Regions from separate parts of the Staphylococcus felis genome, predicted to be linked through region 2. Evidence: riboswitches for the same ligand, from Rfam matches in the RefSeq annotation. Region 2 holds a riboswitch; each other region holds the start of a gene.
What was found. A riboswitch is a leader RNA that binds a small molecule or an ion and turns the genes downstream of it on or off. The one in region 2 is predicted to bind thiamine pyrophosphate.
Positions count from the first base shown of each region.

Region 1: it holds a riboswitch for thiamine pyrophosphate, as region 2 does, so the genes downstream of both, thiC (phosphomethylpyrimidine synthase ThiC) here and C7J90_RS07190 (ECF transporter S component) in region 2, are expected to answer to the same signal.
Region 3: it holds a riboswitch for thiamine pyrophosphate, as region 2 does, so the genes downstream of both, thiO (glycine oxidase ThiO) here and C7J90_RS07190 (ECF transporter S component) in region 2, are expected to answer to the same signal.
Region 4: it holds a riboswitch for thiamine pyrophosphate, as region 2 does, so the genes downstream of both, tenA (thiaminase II) here and C7J90_RS07190 (ECF transporter S component) in region 2, are expected to answer to the same signal.

Region 1 covers NZ_CP027770.1:889,074-892,292, reverse strand. The annotation lists gene thiC (phosphomethylpyrimidine synthase ThiC) at 1-1,234, opposite strand, end outside; TPP riboswitch at 1,570-1,673, opposite strand; gene cls (cardiolipin synthase) at 1,798-3,219, opposite strand, start outside.
Region 2 covers NZ_CP027770.1:1,540,789-1,544,007, forward strand. The annotation lists gene C7J90_RS07185 (ABC transporter ATP-binding protein) at 1-1,332, opposite strand, end outside; gene C7J90_RS07190 (ECF transporter S component) at 1,345-1,920, opposite strand; TPP riboswitch at 2,137-2,238, opposite strand; gene graF (glycopeptide resistance-associated protein GraF) at 2,809-2,940, opposite strand.
Region 3 covers NZ_CP027770.1:531,252-534,470, forward strand. The annotation lists gene C7J90_RS02605 (general stress protein) at 1-122, shown strand, start outside; gene C7J90_RS02610 (hypothetical protein) at 296-970, shown strand; gene C7J90_RS02615 (DNA-binding protein) at 1,080-1,679, shown strand; TPP riboswitch at 1,743-1,843, shown strand; gene thiO (glycine oxidase ThiO) at 1,927-3,036, shown strand; gene C7J90_RS02625 (L-cystine transporter) at 3,112-3,219, shown strand, end outside.
Region 4 covers NZ_CP027770.1:25,398-28,616, forward strand. The annotation lists gene thiD (bifunctional hydroxymethylpyrimidine kinase/phosphomethylpyrimidine kinase) at 1-647, opposite strand, end outside; gene tenA (thiaminase II) at 640-1,329, opposite strand; TPP riboswitch at 1,400-1,503, opposite strand; gene C7J90_RS00155 (single-stranded DNA-binding protein) at 2,177-2,530, opposite strand; gene C7J90_RS00160 (YwpF-like family protein) at 2,711-3,145, shown strand.

The DNA of each region.
Region 1 (3,219 bases), 650 kb from region 2:
GTGCTTCTTTACAGTAGTAATCTGCTAAATCTTGATTCTCTTTAATTTTATGCATTGGAATGTGTCCGGGTCCTTCAATCATCACTTGGACATCATGCTCCCATGCAATATCAGTCAATTCTCCTAATGTTTTGAGCTCAGCGAATTGACTTTCATCATTTGCATCGTAAATAGAACCTGGACGTAAACCATCACCTAGCGAAATCGCAATATCATATTGCTTCAAAATTTCACAAATTTCATCAAAATGCGTATATAAAAAGCTTTCTTGATGATGCGCTAAACACCACTGTGCCATAATCGATCCGCCACGTGAAACAATGCCTGTTAAACGATCTACAGTCATAGGAACATAGCGCAATAACACACCGGCATGGATTGTAAAATAATCCACTCCTTGTTCAGCTTGTTCAATTAATGTATCACGAAATATTTCCCAGGTTAAGTCTTCCGCAATACCGTTGACCTTTTCAAGTGCTTGATAGATAGGGACTGTCCCCACTGGAACGGGTGAATTACGAATTAAATATTCTCGTGTCGCATGAATGTTTTTTCCTGTCGAAAGATCCATAATCGTATCCGCACCCCAATGTGTTGCCCATACGAGTTTTTCTATCTCAGCCTCAATTGAAGAAGATACTGCTGAATTACCGATATTTGCATTGATTTTAACTTGGAAGTTTTTACCAATAATCATAGGTTCTGATTCAGGATGGTTCACATTATTGGGGATAATCGCGCGTCCTCTTGCTACTTCATCACGTACGAATTCAGCGGATACATTTTCACGCGTTGCGATATATTTCATTTCTTTTGTGATTATTCCCTGTTTGGCATAGTGCATTTGTGTGACATTCTTACCATTTTGAGCACGTCTTGGTTGGTATCGAAATGGATGTTCAACAAAATTACGATGGCCTTCACTTTTGAAACCATTATCGATTGATTGTACACGACGTCCTTCATAGTGTTCAACGTCCCCACGTGACTCAATCCAATCTTCACGTAACTTTGGAAGCCCTTTAGTCACATCAACTTCATATGACTCATCGTGATAGAGTCCTGCTGTGTCATATACTACAAAAGGTTCATTTTGACGTACTTCATTATCTGTCACCGTTTCAGAGAGTTCAATTTCACGAAATGGCACTTGAATATCTGCATCCTCACCTTGTTTATAAATACGTCGACTCGCTGGAAAATTCTTTTTCAATTCAATTTGTTCTTGTTTCATAAGTAGCCCCCTAAATTGTGCTAAGAGACTCATGTAGCTGAGATAACCCCATAAAAAAAGTTGAGACGTAAAGTATTCAAACTATAGCATACCTATTAACGGTATCCTAATAGCCAGGACTTTGAATCATACAATCATGACGCTACAAAACCAACCGTTATTTTGTAGATCATGTTCCGATTCAAATCCTCAACACTTTTGTCTCAACCTCATGGAAAAACAAATTAATCTATACCACGCTTAAAACTAAGATATACAGCATTACATTGAATAAGACACTTATCAATAGCACCTTAAACATACTCATCTTAGTTTCTAAAGCAGTCGCTTAATCATGTTTGTCGTCATTGCTTCCCTACGCTAGTATTATCTAGATCAGGTACAAAGGGTTGAAACATTATGCTTCTTTCAGCTTACAAAAGCACCCCTAGCAGGATATTTTAAATTGTTACAATTTACATACTAGCATTAAATATGGAATAAAACAATTACATATTTATCTTTTATCATGATGGCATTACCTATGTTTTTATTGAGTTGAGTGCCTCATTATACTCAGCTATTTACAAAATAGGTGATACGAGCTTGGCAACAGATTGCTTGAATTTCACCCAATTCGAACGATTTTCATAACGCTCTGGTGTTAAACGCTTCGATACTTTTAAATCTTCATTAAATTGATCGATCAAAGTCATGGCGATATCCCGATTGTACATAATCGCATTAATTTCAAAGTTTAATCGAAAACTACGTGCATCCATATTGGCTGAACCCACTGACGCTACCTCTCCATCAATGACCATCATTTTCGAATGGATAAATCCATTTTCGTAAGTATACACATTAACACCATCGTACATAAGCATCGCGACCGTAGTCAGTGTAGCCCAATGTACAAAAGGTTGATCAGGTTTGTTAGGTACAATCATATTAACTTCTACACCTGATTTCGCAGCAATACGCAACGCATTGACAAATCCAATGTCAGGTACAAAATATGGAGAGTGGATATGAATCGTCTGTTTGGCATTCATAATCATCTTCAAATAGGCAAATTCTAGTTGTGGCCAGCTGACATTAGGCCCACTTAAACCGATTTGCAGTGCCACATTACCATCTTTTCGAGCATTTTTTGGAAAATAACGTTCATCATATTGTAATGCTAGATTTTCTGACACTTGTGAGTTCCAATCATGAATAAAACTAAGTTGTAAAGCATCAACACCATCACCTTGAATACGTAAATGTGTATCGCGCCAATATCCCATTTTTTCATCTAATCCTAAATATTCATCCCCGACATTAAATCCCCCTACATAACCAATATCACCATCAATAATCACATTTTTACGGTGATTACGATTATTAACGCGAAAATTAATAAAAGGGATAATTTTTGCATGGAAAAAAGCTTCCACTTTTGCACCAGCATCTGTCAGTGCTTTTAACTTAGATTTTCGCAATTGTTTAGACCCTACTGCATCATAGAGCAATTTAACTTCAAGCCCCTCTTTCGCTTTGTCAGTCAAAATATTCAATATTTCTGAACCGAGTCCATCCATATTTAAAATGTAAAATTCCATATGAATATATTTTTGAGCTTGCTTCAAATCATGCTTCAATTTATCAAAGAGCTCATGTCCATCTGTAAACAATTGAACATGATTATTTTCACTTAAAAAATTAGCCTCTCTGATAAGTAATGATTGCACAAGATCAGCTTGTTTCGTTACAACTGGATTATGTGATTGAAAGGTCTGTTGACGAAAATCCTCTTTTTGACATTTGACACGATCTTTCGCATCTTCAATTTCTTGACCAGATACCTTTTGTTTTTTGAGCTGAACAGCCCTTCCAAAAAAGAGGTATAGAAAAAAGCCGGCAATCGGCATAATAAATAATAACAACAACCATGCCCAAGTGGATGTGGCTTCGCGGCGATCTCGTTCTAAAAATATAATGATAAAAGCAAGTATAATATTAAT
Region 2 (3,219 bases):
AATAATATGTGGGTCATGTGTAATCATCATAATGGTTTGCCCTTGCTGCATTCTTTCGTGAAACAACTCAATTAATTTAAACGTATTATGACTATCTAAACCAAATGTTGGCTCATCCAGCAAGATAATATCCGCATTAGTACTTAAGGCAGTTGCGACACTTAATCGTCTCTTTTGCCCCATTGATAATTCAAAAGGATGTTGATTTTTGACATGATGTAAATCTAGTAATTCAAGCATAGATTCGGTTAATTGTTTCGCATTGTCATGATTTGAATGGTCATAATTAACAAAGATTTCATCAAAAACAGTGTTTTGAATAAACTGTAACTCTGGATTTTGATAAACTAAATACATATTATTCGCTGCATCTTTTAACTTATTTAGTTTCTGATTATTGTAGCGCATTGTTCCTCTGTATTTAATTAGTTGCATCATCGACTCAAATAAAGTTGTTTTACCTGTTCCATTTTTTCCAGTTAATGTAATCCATTCACCTGGATGTATATCGAAATGTGATACATTGTATAGTTTTTTATTTCCTCTTTGAATAGCGCCTTGATTGAATTGATAATAAAATGACTTTGAAATATCTGATGGTTTTTCAATGGGGTTAGGCGCCTTATCCCACGCATTCGGATGCCAAACACCGTATTCGCTTAAAACATCCTCAAAATGTTTTAAAATGTAATCTGGCTCGCCTTGTTGAATGATTTGACCTTGGTGGTTCATAAGAATCACACGATCTACATAATCCCATATGTGTTCAACTTTATGTTCTACGATGAGCACAGTTTGATCTTCCCATAAATCTCTAAGTAAAGACCAAAGATTTTCTGTTGCTTCTACATCAAGCATTGCAGTTGGTTCATCTAAAAATAACGTATTTGCATTTTGTAAGAGTGTCCCCGCAATCGCTAATTTTTGCTTCATTCCACCACTCAACTGATTGATATTTTGCTTAGGATTCACATCCAGTTGAACGCGTTGTAATGCTTCATTTATTAAATGATCCATTTCTTGACGCGCAACTTGGCGGTTTTCAAGTATAAAAGCAAGTTCTTCATTTACTTGTGGCATGCAAAATTGTGAGTCAGGATCTTGAAAGATAACTCCAGATTGTTTTGAAATGTGCAGTTCATCATATTTCATTGGCAAGTCAATTAAATGAGGAACTATGCCGCTTAATACATTGAGTAAAGTACTTTTACCAGAACCTGATGGTCCAAGTAAAAGTACTTTTTCTTTATCTTTAATTTCAATATCTAGACCATCGAAAATTTTGTAATCAGCACTTGGATATTTCAAGCGCAAATTTTTAACTTTTAACACTTTTAATACTCCTTATAAAGTATCATAATCATCTTTTGAAGCAGGTCTGAATAGCTTAGTTACACCAGTTTGATCAAGTGCTTTGACTAGATAATATGGGAAAATACCAGCTAAAACAGCACCACTAATCACTCGAAAGGCAATTAATAAAATTAAATTCCATTTTGCAACTTCATTAAGGTAACCATAGTACCAGTCAATGGGTAAGCTGATAATAGCAGCAGCCATACCGGCTAAAATAGCAACCATTAATGCACGTGATTTGTATCGGAATATAGCAAATACAATTTCACATGCTAAACCTTGAAGTAATGCATAAATAATTGTTGGTATATCAAAGCGACCCATCATAATGGTTTCGCCAGCACCTGCTGCAAACTCGGCAAGTAATGCAATTCCCATTTTTGGAATAATCAAATATGCAACAACAGCAGCACTAAACCACATACCATACATCAGCTGATCGATATGTAAACCGAGTGGCTGAACTGTATTATTAACAATCCACCATAAATTATAAATGACAGCAAAAATAACAGAAATTAAGACTGTCACTAAGATATCAGAAAGTGTTAACCCCTTCTTCATCATAAATGTCCTCCTTAAAGTTGATATCATCAGCAATGATCATTGTTTGTCGAATCCAATTCATTTAAGACAACGGATAGTAATGGTCATTGTGATAATGTGATGAAAATAAAAAACGCACAAGTCTCGTACTGAGATGTGCGTAGGAATTGTTACAATAAATAAACATCATAAAAAAGCGGCTACTCCAATAACCGCATAGACCATGTTTATGAATCATAAACGATTACACTTTCCTACGCTAGTATCATCTAGTTCAGGTTCAAAGGGTTTGAGGATTGACTCCTCATCTCAGCATACACACCCCTAGTGCGAATTTAATTGTTATTGATAATGTACACTGTTAGGTGACAAAAGTCAAGAAGTGGTGACTATGACGTATTAAGGAGGCGCTTTATCTTATCACTTTAGTCGCTCACCAAAATATGGGAATCGTTAAGGTGACTCAGAAAAATGATGGGGAATAGTTGCCAAAAAAATGGTGAAATAATACGGCTCTCAGTCAAATTGGACTGAGAGCATTAAATTAAGGCGTTATGCAATAATGGATTGCTTAACGCCTTTTTTGTTGTGTGATCATAAAGTCTTGAACATTAATGCCTCTTTATAATACGACATAAATCAGTAAAATTGAGTTGGTAAAACATACTTTATAACTTAAGGGTGTAAATAAATATAGCAAATTTGATCGATTCCTAAGCCGAGACTTCTGAGGCGCCTAGAAAAGCGAGGCTTTATGGAACAATCAAATAAATGAAATTATTTATACACCAGTCCGATTTACTATAGAACCAATAATACTCGGAATCAGAATAACACTCACATGTTTTAATGAACTCAAAAAAGTGTTACATTCCTAGTACGTATTATTTCACCATTCAGATTGTCTTATTCAAAAGTGTCTTGAATATTATCTTTTGTTTCTTCTAAACCTTTTTTAGTATCTTCTTTTTTATTTTTTAAATCTTGCTCTTTTTCTTTAGCTTGTTCTGCTGCTTTTTTTAAATCTTTTTCAGACATTGAATATGCACTCCTTTGAAAAGTATATGTCTATGTTATGCCCGAAAAATAGAAATCTAAACATGACTTTTAAGTTTGGATTTAATGACACCTATGATTATATAGATTTGGTAATGGTTGTAAATTAAAGTGAAGACGTTTTAATATGGATAATATAGGATAATAGTTTATCAACACAAATATATGGTGAGATAGGATAATAGTTTATCAACACAAATATATGGTGAGATAGGATAGATGATATTGGATAGTTGCGACAAGTGAAGTCGTACTATAGAC
Region 3 (3,219 bases), 1.0 Mb from region 2:
TAATCGGTCAAAAAGACAATGTTAAGAATGGTGAAGTTGCCAACAACGCAGCGTATCAAAGTCAAGATAAGGGTTTGGAACATAAACATATGCCATCAGAGCATACTGGTGATATTGAATAATACGAGCTTAAGACTAAAATGTCCAATGTCGTCCTAAATCCTATCACATTAAGTCATAAGGATTAAGACCGTATTCGCGTCTTAATCCTTTTATTGTACCTTCAATCACGCCCACTTTCACTGAAGCATTGAACCTATGCTATACTTAATCCAAATTAAAAGAGGTGAACAACATGGAATTTGTACAGATCAAATCGACACAAGATCGATGGTATGCGCCTGCTATGGCATTTTATAAAGATAAACTAGACCCCCTTGTAACCGAAGATGAGTCCGTCTTCGTGCAATCATTAAAAACTGAAAAAACACAAAACGATTACGTTTTTTTAGTAGGCATTCATGACCAAAAAGTGGTCAGCTTTGCGACTGCACATTACGAAGCAACGACGAATGCTGGTTTTATCATTTACTTAATCGCTGAAAAAGGACCTCAGTGCAAAACATTTCTTAAATCAACACTTGATGCAATAGAAACAGGTGTGAACGCACTAGCTAATCAATTACATGGGCGCGATGTTAACTTCTTTATGTTTGAGTCTACCTTTGAATCACCAAATGTCGACAACGATACAGCAGATGACATTGCTTTTCGACGTCGCTTTCTCATGCAAAATGACTTTGACAAACAAACTGACATCAACTATTTACAACCTTCTCTCAATCGCAATGGAAAACCTGTTCCGTTAGAATTGTATATCAAAACAAATATTCCATTGACTAAAGACATTTATGGAACAAGTATCAAATCTTGCTATATTCTCAAATATGTATTTGCAAACCGTCTTCCTCGCAAGATTATTTATCCATTACTTATCAAGATGGGGCTGAGTAAAGAAGTCAGTGACTAACCCCTTGAAATCAGCAAATAAAGCCGTTACAATAATGAGGAGGTAAGACTTACGGGTTACTGAACGCACTCTGCCGTTTGTCTAAAAAACTAGAAAGGAATCGTGACTTATGCTAACAAAAGAGTTTGCCGAAAAAACAGGCTTAAGCGAAAAACAAGTTCGTAAAATTGTGCAGCATCTTGAGGAAAGAGGCTACCACTTAAAAAAGACAGAATACCGCGGTCGTGAAGCGACAGATTTTCAAGAAGAAGATATCGAATTATTCCAGGAAATCGCCGAACGTGTGGGTCGAACAAATAGCTATGAGCTTGCTTTTGAAGAACTTGAACAGGAAAAAGATTTTTTACAAGTTATTGTTAAAGAAGATCAAAACCATCTTCCAAGTGATCAACAAGTCCCACACCTTCTTAATGAATTACGCAATGAAATCAATCAAATGCGCGAAGAACGTCAAATGTTAGGTCAAATGGTTTCTCAAGTCCATCAACAGCAAGAAGAGTTGAAAGCATTACATACAAAATTAAATCAACAACTTGAATCGAGCAATCAATCGTTAGCGACACTTACTGAAGCCCAAAAACAACAAACTGAGCAGATTAATCAAACACAACAAAGTATTGAATCTCAAGTTCAACAGCAGAAAGCATTAGCACATACGATTGAACGCAATGAGAAAAAAGGATTTTTACAGCGCTTGTTCGGAGGATAATCCGTACATTTTGCAACAATATCTATCACGGTTTATAATAAGTGATGCATGATTAACTTAATATGACAATGCTAGGGGTGCTCGAGTGAGCTGAGAAAGATGAATCTTAACTCTTTGAACCTGAAGTGGTTAGAACCAACGAAGGGAAGCTTTAATACGATATACTGTTGCTGAAATCAGTATTCTAGCGTATCCATTTCAATCTAATCATCCTCTTGCCCCCTACTCATTGGCAGGAGGCTTTTTTATGGAACAAACCGTCATTATTGGTGCTGGTGTCATGGGATTGTCAATTGCACGTCAATTGAAATCTAAACACCGACACATTCGCATCATCGATCGCTCGACTCCACGAATGAATGCATCCTATGCAGCTGGAGGAATGCTAGGTGCTCAAAATGAATTTTTTGAAGACACACCTTTATACCGTCTTGCCATGCAAAGTCGTGCAATGATGCCCGAAACTGCAAAAGATTTAGAGCGTGAAACAGGTATCGATATTGAATACCAAAAGTATGGTTTAATCAAAGTGGCTTCAAACAGCCACGATATAACAGCACTACACAAACAATTCCAATTTTTACAATCACACGATCATACGATTAAACTACTGTCTTCCTCAGAAATGGCACAACGTTTTCCAAAGCTTGATCCTAATCAAAGTGCCGCTTTTAAAATTCAAGACGACGGACAAATCAATGCTAATATTTATACGCAAGCATTAATAAAATCAGTAGCCCACCGAGAATCTATCGAATTATTGACTCATACCGAAACCACTTCTATCTCTCAACAGGATAACGGGGGCTATCATATTCATACGTCTAAAGGAACTTTCCATGCTGACGAACTGATTATCGCAGCTGGCGCTTGGAGTGGCGCGTTATTGCATCACCTCAATATTCATTTACCGACGCACCCTGTCAAAGGTGATGTCAAACTTATCGCATCTGACTATCATGGTTTGCAAGAAACTATTTTTAATGTAAATGGATGTTACATCGTGCCGAAAAAGCCGAATCGTTTCTTAATTGGCGCTACTTCTGAAATCGACAACTGGAGCACTCAGAATAATCGCGATAACTTGAATTGGCTAGACCGTGAGAGTATTGCTATGATTCCTGCATTAAAACAAGGCCGTATCATTAAAGAGTGGACAGGTATTCGTCCTATTACACCAGATGGAGAGCCCATCATGGGAGAAGTTCGTCCGAATCTATATGTCACAACAGGACATTATCGAAATGGTATTCTTCTATCACCGATTGTGGGGAAACTTATGGCGCAATTGGTAGATGGCAATCACCAAGCACGTGAAATATTACAACCATTCCAACCTCATCAGCATACAATTTAAAAATTATACTTGATTTTATAAACGCTTCCTATTATTCTTATTTTATAAATCGGAATTAAAAGGAAGCGTGTTTTTATGTCTACGTTATATATTATTATCAATATCATTATATTTATTTTAGCACTTCTAGGATTGGCAATAATGGCTAAAAAGCATATTAAATTCCCGAAACGCGTCTTTTTA
Region 4 (3,219 bases), 960 kb from region 2:
GCAGAAAATGTGCATCCTGTTCCATGCGTATGTTGTGTATGATAGCGCTCATTTTTAAATTCATAGTGACCCTCAGTTGTAAATAAATAATCAATAGCATCACCTTCAAGATGCCCCCCTTTAATCACTACACCTTTTGCGCCAATTTCATTAATGAAAAATCGTCCTGCTTGATGAATACGCTCAACACTGTCTAATTTAAACTGGACAATCTCTTCTGCTTCTGGAACGTTTGGAGTTGCAACGTCAGCATATGGTAATAAAGTAGTCTTTAATTGATTGCGAACTTGTTGATCCATAAGTGAATCTCCACTTTTGGCAATCATAACAGGATCAATAACGTATGGCACTTTAATTTTCTTTAAATATGATTCGATTAATGCCATCATTTCTGTAGTAGGTATCATACCTGTTTTAAGAGCATGAGGCATTTCATCATTAAATACACTTTCTAATTGTTCTTCTAACCATGACGTATCTAAATTATGAATATGTTGAACGCCCATAGAATTTTGCGCCAGTACACTTGTAATTGCTGCCATGCCGTAGACACCACATGCATGAAAAGATTTTAAATCAGCCATTACACCTGCACCCCCGCTAGGGTCAGTACCAGCAATCGTTAATGCAATATTAGGTTTATTCATTACCTTCTCCTCCAAACTGCCATTCTTCTTTTGAAAAAGCCATTTCAAAAAAGTTTCGCTCATGTACTGTACTTTGTAAAAAATTTCGCTTTAAGATGTCTTGATTTTGTTGATTAAATTTTTCAGCATACTGATTCAACCATTGATCTATATGATTCATCAGTTCATCCATTTCAGTTGCATAAAAATCAAACCATGCTTTAAGTGGATTCTCCTCTGCTACATCACCTTCAATTATCGCACGTTTGCCAATTTGCTGATATACATATGGACAGGGCGCCATTGCGGATAATGTGTAAGCAATGTTATCAAACGCATACGCATTATAATACATATGTTTAATGTAATGATCTGCGGTTGGATACCATTCTCCAGTCGAAATAATATCGTTATAATCTTCACCTACATAGTCAGACAATATATGGTGCGCTTTGACTTCACCTGAAGAGGCAAACTGAATTTGTTCCGTTAGATACTGAATCTCTTCTTTCGTATTTACTTTTGGAATCAATAATGCATAAATCTTTGCAAATTCATTTAAGTAACGTGCATCAGCACGAAGATAATGCTTTATTGAAGAAGATGATGCATTACCTTTTAGTAAAGATTGAATGAAAGAATCATTATATATAGCATCTATAATAGGTTGTGCTTCTATTTTTAAAGTTTTACTAAAATCCATATTCACGACTCCTTTGTTATAAAAAAAGACTACGTTATCCATCGTAGCCTAAATCACATACTGATATTGAATATGAAATATGCTACTTCCCTACGCTGGATTTATCCATATCAGGTTCAAAGAGTTTAGCAACACTTGCTTCTCAGCCACAACTTGGCTCCCCTAGTAGTCTTTATTACCTTGATTTAATTTAAATCTATCAAAAATTGATGGGAATATCAAATTAACAAGTGTTCACAACATATGTATCATGGACTGAGAATGAGACAAGACATATAGAAAACACTTGTAATTGCCATTCAAAATTGACAATTTTAGGACTATGACACAGGTATATTAGCAGCAAACATTGATGATTCTACAGCTGATTTAATCTATTGCTTCTGCTTAACCTTTAACCACATGTACCTATTTCTTAACTTTCAATAACCACTAACTCATTGAAGTCTTCATGTCATTGAAAGGCAATTTTAAAATCATATTCTCTTATATGCTCGCCTCATTTCAAATCCATAGTGAGAAATTTGAAAATGCAAATATCGCTTAGACTATTGGGAGGATTATTTGTAAATACTAAGAGAAAGGAATAAAGTTTACTAATGTACAAAACTTTAAACGCAACCAGTCTTAATGTCTAAAGCATATACTTTAAAAATGATGAAAACAACGTTTTATGATATAGGCAGGATATAAATAAATTATTTTCGTAGGGTACTTTTTTGGAAGTTATTATTTTATAAAATGTTCACAAAGAATAAAGGTTTGGTTATTTAAATGGTTCAGCTAATTGAGACTTTTATTAATAGGAATGGGAAGACTTTTTTAAATTCAAACATCGGCAAATCTTTTAAAGTTTTATAGAAGTTGATTGGGCTGATTTTTCAATTTGGGAAAGATTGAAAACATGTGTTACTAATAATTCAGTAGTGTACTTTTTTTGTTCGTAATGCTTATAAAATCTGGTTTGAATTTGGCCATCTATCATTAAAACATCACCAATAGTTACAGTTTCATTTAGTTTTGTAGCTAGCTGTCCAAATGCTTTACAATTTATATAATCGTAAATAGGTTTATTGGTGCGACTACGATAATCACGTTCTACTGAAACCGTGAAAATGATAAAGCACTTACCGTTGCTATCATAATATTTAAATGGTTTAATAATAGTGCCAACCGCATGAAATCGATTAATGTTGTTCACCTCCTTGTTGTGCTTATCGTATACTAAACAGTATCGATTTAGCAAAGTCCAGATATTAATTTTATGAGGGAGAAGATACTATAGAAATCAATCGTTACAAGAAATTTTTGTGTTTTTAAGTTATAATAGCTGTAGATTTGAATATTTCGTAAATTTTAAATTTTTTAGGGTGGTGGGGAGATGAAGACTTTTAAAGCAGTCCGTTTTCAAATTGTTTCAGATAATAGAAGTGTCACTGAGTATGAACTTTATGATGGTGTCATTATCAATAAAGAAAATAGTGGTACCGGCTGGCTATTAGAAATCGTGATATCTGATATACATAAAGAACAAATGGAAGCATATTTTGAAAATGAAACGCTTCTTGATATCCGCGTTGTCATCACGCGTCCATCAAATGATCCCGCATTATTTGATGCAACTATTAAACATATTACACAGCTTGAAGATGCTATCTCTATTGTATTTGAGTGTCATATTTATACATTGCGTCAAGTGTATGCCGAAAGTCTTTTAGAACAACTTGTAAATGAAGGATTAGAGGGAGAAGATTTAATTACAACTTTTAATCGCATGATGCAATCTAAACCACGCCTAAAAGATGAACGTCAATAAATAACAGGAAAAATAGACTGAGACATAATCCAAAACAAATAACGCTAAGATGATTTTTTATAAAATGTATCTTA